3 regions of the Streptomyces sp. NPDC041108 genome follow, and region 1 is predicted to be linked to each of the others. Evidence: riboswitches for the same ligand, from Rfam matches in the RefSeq annotation. Region 1 holds a riboswitch; each other region holds the start of a gene.
The links. Region 1 has a riboswitch for cobalamin ahead of ACZ6BB_RS10400 (ribonucleoside-diphosphate reductase subunit alpha). Riboswitches for the same ligand answer to the same signal wherever they lie in the genome.
Positions count from the first base shown of each region.

Region 2: another riboswitch for cobalamin. It lies ahead of ACZ6BB_RS28185 (energy-coupling factor ABC transporter permease); the one in region 1 lies ahead of ACZ6BB_RS10400 (ribonucleoside-diphosphate reductase subunit alpha).
Region 3: another riboswitch for cobalamin. It lies ahead of ACZ6BB_RS20230 (cobalamin biosynthesis protein); the one in region 1 lies ahead of ACZ6BB_RS10400 (ribonucleoside-diphosphate reductase subunit alpha).

Region 1 covers NZ_JBVIYK010000003.1:187,974-191,238, forward strand. Annotated here, with positions in the region: gene mctP (monocarboxylate uptake permease MctP) at 1-76, shown strand, start outside; gene ACZ6BB_RS10395 (nucleoside hydrolase) at 230-1,219, shown strand; cobalamin riboswitch at 1,419-1,554, shown strand; gene ACZ6BB_RS10400 (ribonucleoside-diphosphate reductase subunit alpha) at 1,677-3,265, shown strand, end outside.
Region 2 covers NZ_JBVIYK010000011.1:78,672-81,936, reverse strand. Annotated here, with positions in the region: partial or broken gene ACZ6BB_RS28195 (substrate-binding domain-containing protein) at 1-159, opposite strand, end outside; gene ACZ6BB_RS28190 (DUF1775 domain-containing protein) at 402-1,139, opposite strand; cobalamin riboswitch at 1,360-1,542, shown strand; gene ACZ6BB_RS28185 (energy-coupling factor ABC transporter permease) at 1,573-2,286, shown strand; gene ACZ6BB_RS28180 (energy-coupling factor ABC transporter substrate-binding protein) at 2,283-2,804, shown strand; gene cbiQ (cobalt ECF transporter T component CbiQ) at 2,810-3,265, shown strand, end outside.
Region 3 covers NZ_JBVIYK010000006.1:453,663-456,927, forward strand. Annotated here, with positions in the region: gene ACZ6BB_RS20225 (cobyric acid synthase) at 1-1,073, opposite strand, end outside; gene ACZ6BB_RS20230 (cobalamin biosynthesis protein) at 1,070-2,029, opposite strand; cobalamin riboswitch at 2,137-2,290, opposite strand; gene ACZ6BB_RS20235 (hypothetical protein) at 2,709-2,930, opposite strand; gene ACZ6BB_RS20240 (inorganic phosphate transporter) at 2,962-3,265, opposite strand, start outside.

The DNA of each region.
Region 1 (3,265 bases):
GGACTACACGGCGGACGCGGGCGACGCGGGCGTCCAGGTGGAACTCCCCCCGGCGACAGCGGGCACCAGCCACTGACGACCACGGGGTTTCGGGCGGGGAGCACGCCGTGGCTCCCCGCCGCGCCCTTTTCGGGCCCGCGGGGCCTGGTCCTTCAGGGGCCCGGGCAACCACGCGAGAACCCCCACGCATCCGCACCGGGGGCGAGAGACACCCGGCTACCCTGACGAGGTGACCGCTCGCGCACCGATCGTCCTGGACAGCGACCCCGGTATCGACGACGCCGTAGCCCTGCAGTACCTCCTGGGCACAGACCTGTGGGACCTCAAGGCCTACACCTCGGTAGGCGGCAACCTCCCCGCCGAGGCGACCTACGCCAACGCCAGAGCCCTCTCCCGAGCCCTCCGCATCGACGGCGACACCCCCGTGCACCGGGGCGCCGGCCGCCCCCTCTCCCGCCTCCCCTACCGAGAGGCGTCCGCGTTCCACGGCCGGGCGGGCCTCGGGAACGAGACCCTGCCCGACTCCACGGCCCCGCACCCGGCGGAGTCCTCCGCACAGGCCCTGCTCCGCCTCTCCCGGGAGTACGAGGGCGAGCTGACGGTGTGCGCCACCGGCCCCCTCACCAACGTCGCCGTCGCACTGCTGGAGGACCCCGGCTTCGCCCGCCGCGTCGGCAGGTTCGTGTTCATGGGCGGCGCCGCCCAGGTGCCGGGGAACATCACCCCGGTCGCCGAGTTCAACATCTGGGCCGACCCCGACGCGGCCGAGGTCGTGCTCTCCTCCGGCATCCCGTTCACCATGGTCGACCTGGACGCCTCGCACCGCTGGCTGTTCCGCCCCGCCGACCTGGCCGCCCTGGAGGCCGCGGGCCCGGGCACGGCCCTCGCCGCCCGGCTGATGCGCACGTACATGGACGCCTACAGCCGCCACGGCGGAGACGGCACCTGCCCGCTGCACGATCCGCTGGCCGTGGGGGTCTGCGGGGACGAGGCGTTCGTCGCGGCCGCCGAGGGCGCCGTCATCGTCGAATGCGCGAGCGAACTCACGCGGGGCCAGACCGTGTTCGTACCGGCCACCGCCCCGCGGGTCCACTACTCCGAGTCCCCCGCCCTGACCGCCCGCCTCCGCGCCACCGGCCGCGTCGCCCTGGGACCGGGAACCCGCGACTTCAGCAAGGACTTCGTGGCGACACTGCCCCGATGGCCGGCGGTGGGCTGACCGGCGCGCCTCACCCCCGAAGAAGGACGAACCGCGGGACGCGACCCAGCGAGCCGCCACGGCCGACGTGCTCGTGACCGCGGCGGACGGGCGGCTCCTCGCCCTCACCCCGATCACCTATGAGTTGACGCTCTTACACCCTGCGAAGCCGAAGGCGACACAACATGTGGGGGTGACACCGCGCCCCGGCACTAGATGTATGCTCATGCTCGCTGTCGCCGCAGGGGAATCCGGCGCGAATCCGGAACTGTCCCGCAACGGTGTACTCGCGTGCGTCCATGCCCTTCCACGCACGCCTGTTCAGTCCGAACACCTGCCGACAGCGCGCCCGGCCGTCCGGTCCGGGTGCCTGACGTCCGGGCCTCGTGGAATGGGCCGGTGGACGCGACGCCCCGTGCGCTCGTGAGCTGCCGCCTGCCCTCCGCCAGGCCCCTTGCCGAGCGAGGGAGAGCCCCACGTGACCATCGCGCCAGCCGACCCGGTTTCAGCCGACCTGGCTTCAGCCGACCCGGCGACGGAGACCGACGGTCCCGGTTCCGCGTTGCTGCGGACCCTGACCGAGCTGACCGTCGACCTCCCCGACGCCGCCCCCGCCCGGGTCGCCGCCGCCGCGCTGCGCGGGCGGTCCTCGCGCGCGGCCTCCGCCGAGATGGTCGCGGAACTGCGCGAACTCGCCACGGAGGCGGCCGCCGGACTGATCTCCGAGGACCCCGCCTACTCGAAGCTGGCCGCCCGCCTGCTGGCCATCGGCATCCGCGCCGAGGCCGCCTCGCAGGGCGTCACGACGTTCACCGAGTCCATCGCCGTGGGCCACCGGGAGGGTCTCGTCGCCGACCGCACCGCGGAGTTCGTCCGCGTGCACGGCGAGCGTCTCGACGCCCTGGTCGACCCGGCCGGCGACGACCGCTTCGGCTACTTCGGCCTGCGCACCCTGTACAGCCGCTATCTGCTCCGGCACCCCCTCACCCGCAAGGTCGTCGAGACGCCCCAGCACTTCATGCTGCGGGTGGCGAGCGGTCTGGCCGAGGACGACACCACGCGCGCCGTGGACGAGGTCGCCGCGCTCTACGGCCTCATGAGCCGCCTCGACTACCTCCCCTCCTCCCCCACGCTCTTCAACTCCGGCACACGCCACCCCCAGATGTCCTCCTGCTACCTCCTCGACTCCCCGCTGGACGAGCTGGACTCCATCTACGACCGCTACCACCAGGTGGCCCGCCTCTCGAAGCACGCCGGCGGCATCGGCCTGTCGTACTCCCGCATCCGCTCGCGCGGATCGCTGATCCGGGGCACCAACGGGCACTCCAACGGCATCGTGCCGTTCCTGAAGACGCTGGACGCCTCGGTCGCCGCCGTGAACCAGGGCGGCCGGCGCAAGGGCGCGGCCGCGGTCTACCTGGAGACCTGGCACTCCGACATCGAGGAGTTCCTGGAGCTGCGCGACAACACCGGTGAGGACGCCCGCCGTACGCACAACCTGAACCTCGCGCACTGGATCCCGGACGAGTTCATGCGCCGGGTGAACGCCGACGAGCAGTGGTCGCTGTTCTCCCCGGCCGACGTGCCCGAGCTGGTCGACCTGTGGGGCGAGGAGTTCGAGGCCGCCTACCGCGAGGCGGAGGCGAACGGCCTGGCGCGGAAGACGATCCCGGCCCGTGATCTGTACGGCCGCATGATGCGCACCCTCGCACAGACCGGCAACGGCTGGATGACCTTCAAGGACGCGGCCAACCGCACGGCCAACCAGACCGCCGAGCCGGGCCACGTCGTCCACTCCTCCAACCTCTGCACGGAGATCCTGGAGGTCACGGACGACGGGGAGACGGCGGTCTGCAACCTGGGTTCGGTGAACCTGGGCGCGTTCGTCGACCGGGCGGCCGCCGACATGGACTGGCAGCGGCTGGACGAGACCGTCCGCACCGCCGTCACCTTCCTCGACCGCGTCGTCGACATCAACTTCTACCCGACCGAGCAGGCGGGCCGCTCCAACGCCAAGTGGCGCCCGGTCGGCCTCGGCGCGATGGGGCTGCAGGACGTCTTCTTCCA
Region 2 (3,265 bases), on a different contig from region 1:
CTCGACCTCCTCGGCGACCCGCCACGGCTCGGCTCCGCCGTCGACCTCGACCAGCCGCAGCTCCCTGCCCAGCACTCCCCCGGCCTTGTTGACCTCCTCGGCGGCCGGCCGCGCGCACGCCCCGCAGGTGGGGCCGAAGATCCCGGCGGGGCCGCGCATCGGGTAGACGAGCGCGACGCCGAAGGCCGAGGGGCGGGCCGGTGCCGCGTCGGTGCTGTCGAGTCCCCTCAGACTCGTGCGCCGTAGCCGCAGCTGCAAGAAGGTCGCAGTAAAGGTCGTGTCAGGTTTCGGTCAGACGAGGACCACCCGGTGGACCGAGCGTGCGCACCGGTCCACCGGGAGTGTGTCCTCGCAGCCGGGAGTCGCCCCGCCTGTCCCTGCCTGGTCTCCCGATCGGAGCGTCAGGCGGTCCCGCCCCGACGGGACCTGAGCCACCATGCCCCGCCACCGAGGGCGAGGAGGACCACCGCGCCGACGGCGAGGGGCACGGCGAGGGAGGCGTCGTCGTCGGTGCTGGCCGCCGCGGGTTCAGCCGACGAGGTGGAGGCCGTGGCGCCGGGCTCGGGTGAGGAGGGCGCCGTCGTGGGCTCCTCCGACGGGCTGGGCGTGGGGCTGACCGGCTTCGCGCCGGGTGCGGCGGCCTTCAGGTCGAGACGGGGGGCCGGGTGACCGTGACCGTGGCCGTCCCCCTCGGACTCCTCCTCCAGCTCGATCCACCGGTCGACCTTGCCGTCGCTGTAGGACTGCAGGGTCTTGAAGACCAGCGACCTGGCGTCGGGCAACTGCCGTACGGTGACGGTGTACTCGACGTCCTCGCCGACCGCGAGCTTCGTGCCCGACACGGTGTAGCCCCGGTCGGTGGGGGTGAACTTCCAGCCGTCCGGGCCACCTTTGTAGGTGAGGTCGGCGGGGACGATGCCCTTCGGAAGGATCACCTCCAGCTTGGTGATACCGGCGGACGCGGATTCCGACTCGGCGGAGAACTCCAGGTCGACGTTCTGGTCGAGGGCTCGGGCGCCCTCCGCCTCGACCTCCGCGTGGGCCGCGGCCGGCCCCGCGGTGGCGACGGCGAGCGCGAACGCGGCCACCGTGAGGACGCCGAGACGGCGCGAACTGCGAATCAAGGTCGGGCGGTGCACTGCGGACTCCCTGTGCCGACGGCATGAAGGGTGCATTCAAGCGCAGAGCCGGATCTCCGGCCAAGGGCGGCCCTTCTGTGCGAACGGTTCCCGCCATCCCACGACGTCGAGTGATCACTGGTGTGTGGTGTGGGGTCAGTGGGGCGTGCGCGGGGGTGTGAGCTGTTCCACGGCGCCCGCGCGCCCCTCGTCTCCGCTTGTCAGCGCCCTTATCTGGGCACTACTGTCACCACGCCTTGGTGAACGGGAAATCCGGTGTGATGCCGGTGCGGCCCTCGCCACTGTGATCGGGAAGTCCGGCTCCAGTCCTCACGGACAGCCACTGGGTCTTTTGACCCGGGAAGGCGGAGCACGGGCGGTGGTACCCGTCAGCCAGGAGACCGGCCAAGGCGCGTCAACCATCCACGAGGTGCTGGAGAGGGTCTGCTGAGCCATGCACATAGCCGAGGGTTTCCTTCCTCCGGCGCACGCGATCGCCTGGGGTGTCGCGTCCGCGCCGTTCGTCGTCCACGGAGTCCGGGCACTCACCCGTGAGGTCAGGGAGCATCCCGAGAGCACCCTGCTGCTCGGCGCCTCCGGTGCCTTCACCTTCGTCCTGTCCGCGCTGAAACTGCCGTCGGTCACCGGAAGTTGCTCCCACCCCACCGGCACCGGACTGGGCGCCATCCTGTTCCGGCCGCCGATCATGGCGGTGCTGGGCACCATCACCCTGCTCTTCCAGGCGCTGCTGCTCGCGCACGGCGGCCTGACCACGCTCGGCGCCAACGTCTTCTCGATGGCGATCGCCGGCCCCTGGGCGGGCTACGCCGTCTACCGGCTGCTGCGGCGGTTCGACGTGCCTCTGATGGTCACGGTGTTCTTCGGCGCGTTCGTCGCCGACCTGGTGACCTACTGCGTCACCAGCGTGCAGCTGGCGCTCGCCTTTCCGGACCCGAGCAGCGGTTTCCTGGGCGCGCTCGGCAAGTTCGGTTCCATCTTCGCCGTCACCCAGATCCCGCTCGCGGTCAGCGAGGGGCTTCTCACCGTGCTGGTGATGCGTCTGCTGGTGCAGTCGAGCAAGGGCGAACTGACCCGGCTCGGCGTGCTCCTGACCGGCAACCGCGACAGCGCCGGGCCCGAGACCGAGACGAAGGCGGTGGCCCGGTGAACCGGAACACGAAGATCAACCTCCTGCTGCTGCTCGTCGTGGCCGCGCTCGCCGTCCTGCCGCTGGCCCTCGGCCTCGGCGACCACAAGGAGGAGCCCTTCACGGGCGCCGACGGCGAGGCGGAGACCGCGATCACGGAGATCGAGCCGGACTACCAGCCCTGGTTCTCCCCGCTGTACGAGCCGCCGTCCGGTGAGATCGAGTCGGCTCTCTTCTCCCTGCAGGCCGCGCTCGGCGCGGGGGTCCTCGCCTACTACTTCGGCCTCCACCGGGGCCGCCGCCAGGGTGAGGCGCGGGCCCGGGCGCAGCTGGACGGGGCGGACACCGGCCCGGTTCCGGAGCCGGGGGCGGACGCGACGGCCACGGCGGCGTGGACGGCCGCTGCGGCTCCCCCGACCACTGCGGCTCCCCCGACCTCTACGGCTTCCACGGCCTCCACGGCCACGAAGACCGCGACCGGCGAGGAGCGCGCCTCCGGTGGTCCCGCCGGGGGGAACTCCCCCACCGGGCGGGTCTGACCCTCGTGCTGCCGATCGACGCGGCGGCGCACAGCAGCCGCTGGCGCCACCGCCATCCCGTGGACAAGGCCGTGCTCGGGCTCGGCCTCACCGTGCTCGCGATCTCGCTGCCGCCCTGGCCCGGCGCGGCCCTGGTCCTGTCGGCCGCGCTCACCGTGCTGCTGGGTCCGGCGGGCGTGCCCGGCCGCCGGCTGTGGCGCGCCTACCGGGTGCCGCTGGGCTTCTGCGTGACCGGCGCGCTGCCGCTGCTCGTCCAGGTCGGCGGGCCCGACGGGTTCGTCACCCTGGCCGACGGCGGCCCGGCCCGCGCCGGGGAACTGCTGCTGCGCACCTCGGCCGCCTCCCTCGGCGTGCTGCTGTTCGCCTTCACCACGCCCATGTCGGACCTGCTGCCGCGTCTGGTGAAGGCGGGGGTGCCCGCGCCGGTGGTGGACGTCGCGCTGGTCACGTACCGGATGAGC
Region 3 (3,265 bases), on a different contig from region 1:
CGGCTCTCGACGTCGTCCTCGATGTGCTCCCCGAGCACCTGGAAGCCGCCGCAGATCCCGAGCACCGGCCGCCCCTCGGCCGCACGCCGCACGAGGGCGTCGGCGAGCCCGCGCTCGCGCAGCCACTCCAGTGCCCGCACCGTCCCCCGGGTCCCCGGCACGACGACGAGGTCGGCGTCGGCCAGTTCCTCGGCCCGGTCCACGAACCGCACCACGACACCGGGTTCGGCGGCGAGCGCGTCCACGTCGGTGAAGTTGGACATCAGCGGCACCGCGCACACGGCGACCCGCAGGACGTCCTCCCCGACGGGCGGCGCCACGTTCGACTCCCGGACCGTCCCGCGCAGCGAGACGCGCAGCCCGTCCTCCTCGTCGATCCCGAGCCCGTGCCGGAACGGCAGCACCCCGTACGTCCGCCGCCCGGTGAGCCCCTGCAGCATGTCGAGCCCCGGCTCCAGCAGGGAGACGTCCCCCCGGAACTTGTTGACGAGGAACCCGGCGACGAGCGCCTGGTCCTCGGGGGAGAGCAGCGCCACGGTCCCGAAGAAGGACGCGAAGACCCCGCCGCGGTCGATGTCGCCGACGACGAGCACGGGGAGCCCGGCGTTCCGGGCGATCCCCATGTTGACGATGTCGGTCCGCCGGAGATTGATCTCGGCGGGGGAGCCGGCCCCCTCACAGATCACCGCGTCATACGTGCCCCGCAACTCGGCGAGACAGTCCAGCACGGTCCCGAGCAGCCGCTGTTGCCGCCCGCCGTGATAGCCGCGCGCACTCATCTCGCCCACGGGCTTCCCCAGCAGCACGACCTGGCTGCTGCGCTCGCCCCCGGGCTTGAGCAGCACCGGGTTCATGAGCGCGGTGGGCTCCACCCGGCAGGCCTGCGCCTGCATGGCCTGGGCCCGGCCGATCTCGGCGCCCTCCTTCGTCACGAAGGAGTTGAGCGACATGTTCTGCGCCTTGAAGGGCGCGACCTTGACGCCCTGCCGCACGAGCCACCGGCAGATCCCGGCGGTCACCACGCTCTTGCCGGCATCGGAGGTGGTCCCGGCGACCAGCAACCCGCCACTCATCCCTGACTCCCCCACCGACGCACGACCCTTCCCCGCAGCACCGCCGCACCCGCGCCGACGCCCAGCGCGAGCCAACTCACCCGCCGGGACAGCCGGACGGCCCGCTCGATGTCCTCCACGGCGACGGCGCGCCCCTTCCCATTCAGCACGGGCCGGTGCTCGACCCGCCCCCCGTACGACAACGTGCCCCCCAGCCGCACTCCGAGCGCCCCCGCGAACGAGGCCTCCACCGGCCCCGCGTTGGGACTCGGATGCTTCCCCGCGTCCGCCCGCCAGGTCCGTACGGCGCCCCGGGCGTCCCCGCCGCAGGCCGCGGCCAGCACGGCCGTCAGCCGGGCACCCGGCCACCCCACGACGTCGTCCAGCCGTGCGGAGGCCCAGCCGTAGCGCCGGTACCGCGGCGAGCGGTGCCCGACCATGGCGTCCAGGGTGTTGACGGCCCGGAACCCCACCAGTCCCGGCACTCCGCCGACGGCCCCCCACACGAGCGCCCCCACGACCGCGTCGGAGGTGTTCTCGGCGACGGACTCCACGACGGCCCTCGCGATCCCGTCCGCGTCCAGCGCCTGGGGATCCCGCCCGCACAGATGGGGCAACCGAGCCCGCGCGCCCTCGACATCACCCGCGTCGAGAGACCGTCCGATCGCCCGCGCCTCCCGCCCGAGCGAGGTCCCGCCGACGACGGCCCAGGTGGCGGCGGCGGTCAGCCCGACGGAAGCGGCCCGCGACGGCCGTACGGCGGCCGAGGCGACGGCCCCCAGGGCGACGGCGCCGCCCGCGCACACCGCGGTGTGCAGTGCGCCCCACCCGCGGTGGTCCCGCCACAGCACCCGCTCCACGGCCCCGGCGGCCCGGCCGAACGCGGCGACCGGATGCCCCCGGCGCGGGTCGCCGAGCAGCAGATCACCGAGGAGCCCGGCGGCGGCGCCGTACGCGAAGACGCGATCGGCACGCACCCGTTCAGCCGTTCACGGGGTCGGGCAGGGGGCGGACGCCGAGCCCCGCGGGGCAGCCGTACAGGACGCGCATGGCGATATGTCCTCACTCAGGGTGTCCACGCCCTGGTTCGACGAGACCGACGGCGAGAGTTCCTGGCTCCCGGGAGGCGTTTCGCTGTCGCTTCCCCGGTGACAGTGGCGGGACCGCGCCGGACTCGCACCGGCTTCCTCTCCTGCCGTCGTACATGGCCCCGGCAGTCCACCACGCCCCCGGAAGACCCGTCAACTTGCCGTTGACCTGCGACGCAACGGTGTGCTCAGCCCCACACCGCCGAAATCACGTCAGACCCCCGTATTGGCTCTTTCCGTGCCCTTCCCCGGCGCCGGTGTGGTGGAACGCCCCGTGCCGCAACAGTGACACGCTGCTCGTCTTCCAGGGGAACGGCTCAAGATCCTGAACCGGGCGCTGGGGGAGGCCCGGCCGCGCGGGCCGTACCACCGCCGACGAGGGCGTCGCTCCGTGTACGCGGAGAACCCCGGTATAGGCGGAGACTCCACGTATAGGCGGAGAACCCCCGTATACGTGGAGAACCCCCGTGAGCGTCGCGGGACGCGCACGGGGGTTGCTCGTTCAGTCGTCGCCGTCGGCCGCCGAGGGCCGCGGGACCGCCGGTCTCACGGCCTGACCAGCGGCTGATCAGGCCATGATCAGGGAGATGCCGTACGCCACTGCCGCCGCGCACAGCGCGAAGCACGCGTACGCGCCCGTGGTCGCCACCGCCACCGAGTCGCCCCGGGCCGACGCCTCCTCCCGCTTGGAGAGGCCGACGATGCCGAGGGTGAACAGGCCGACGAGGGCCACGGTGACCACGAGGCTGACTCCGAAGACGGAGCCGAGAGCTGCCCAGTCGATGTGCATGGTGGTGATCTTCCTCAGGGAGTCGTGGGGCTCAGACGGCGGGCGTCGGCGTGGACGAGCCGGCCGGTGCCGTGGTCTCGGCGGCGGGGGCCGGGATGGTCGCCGTCAGGTCCTCGGTCACGGTGCCGACCGGCGGCGGGGTCACGGCGGCCATCGCCGTCGTCACCACGCCGGGCGGTTCCTCGGTGTCGTTCACGTTGGTGTGGTCGATCACCTCGCGGCGGGAGACCAGCCAGATCGCCACGCTGGAGGCGATGAGGAAGACCGCGACGACGGCCGTGCCCCAGGTGCCGAAGGACGTCACCCACTCGGCCAGCGCGGCGACCAGCGCCGCC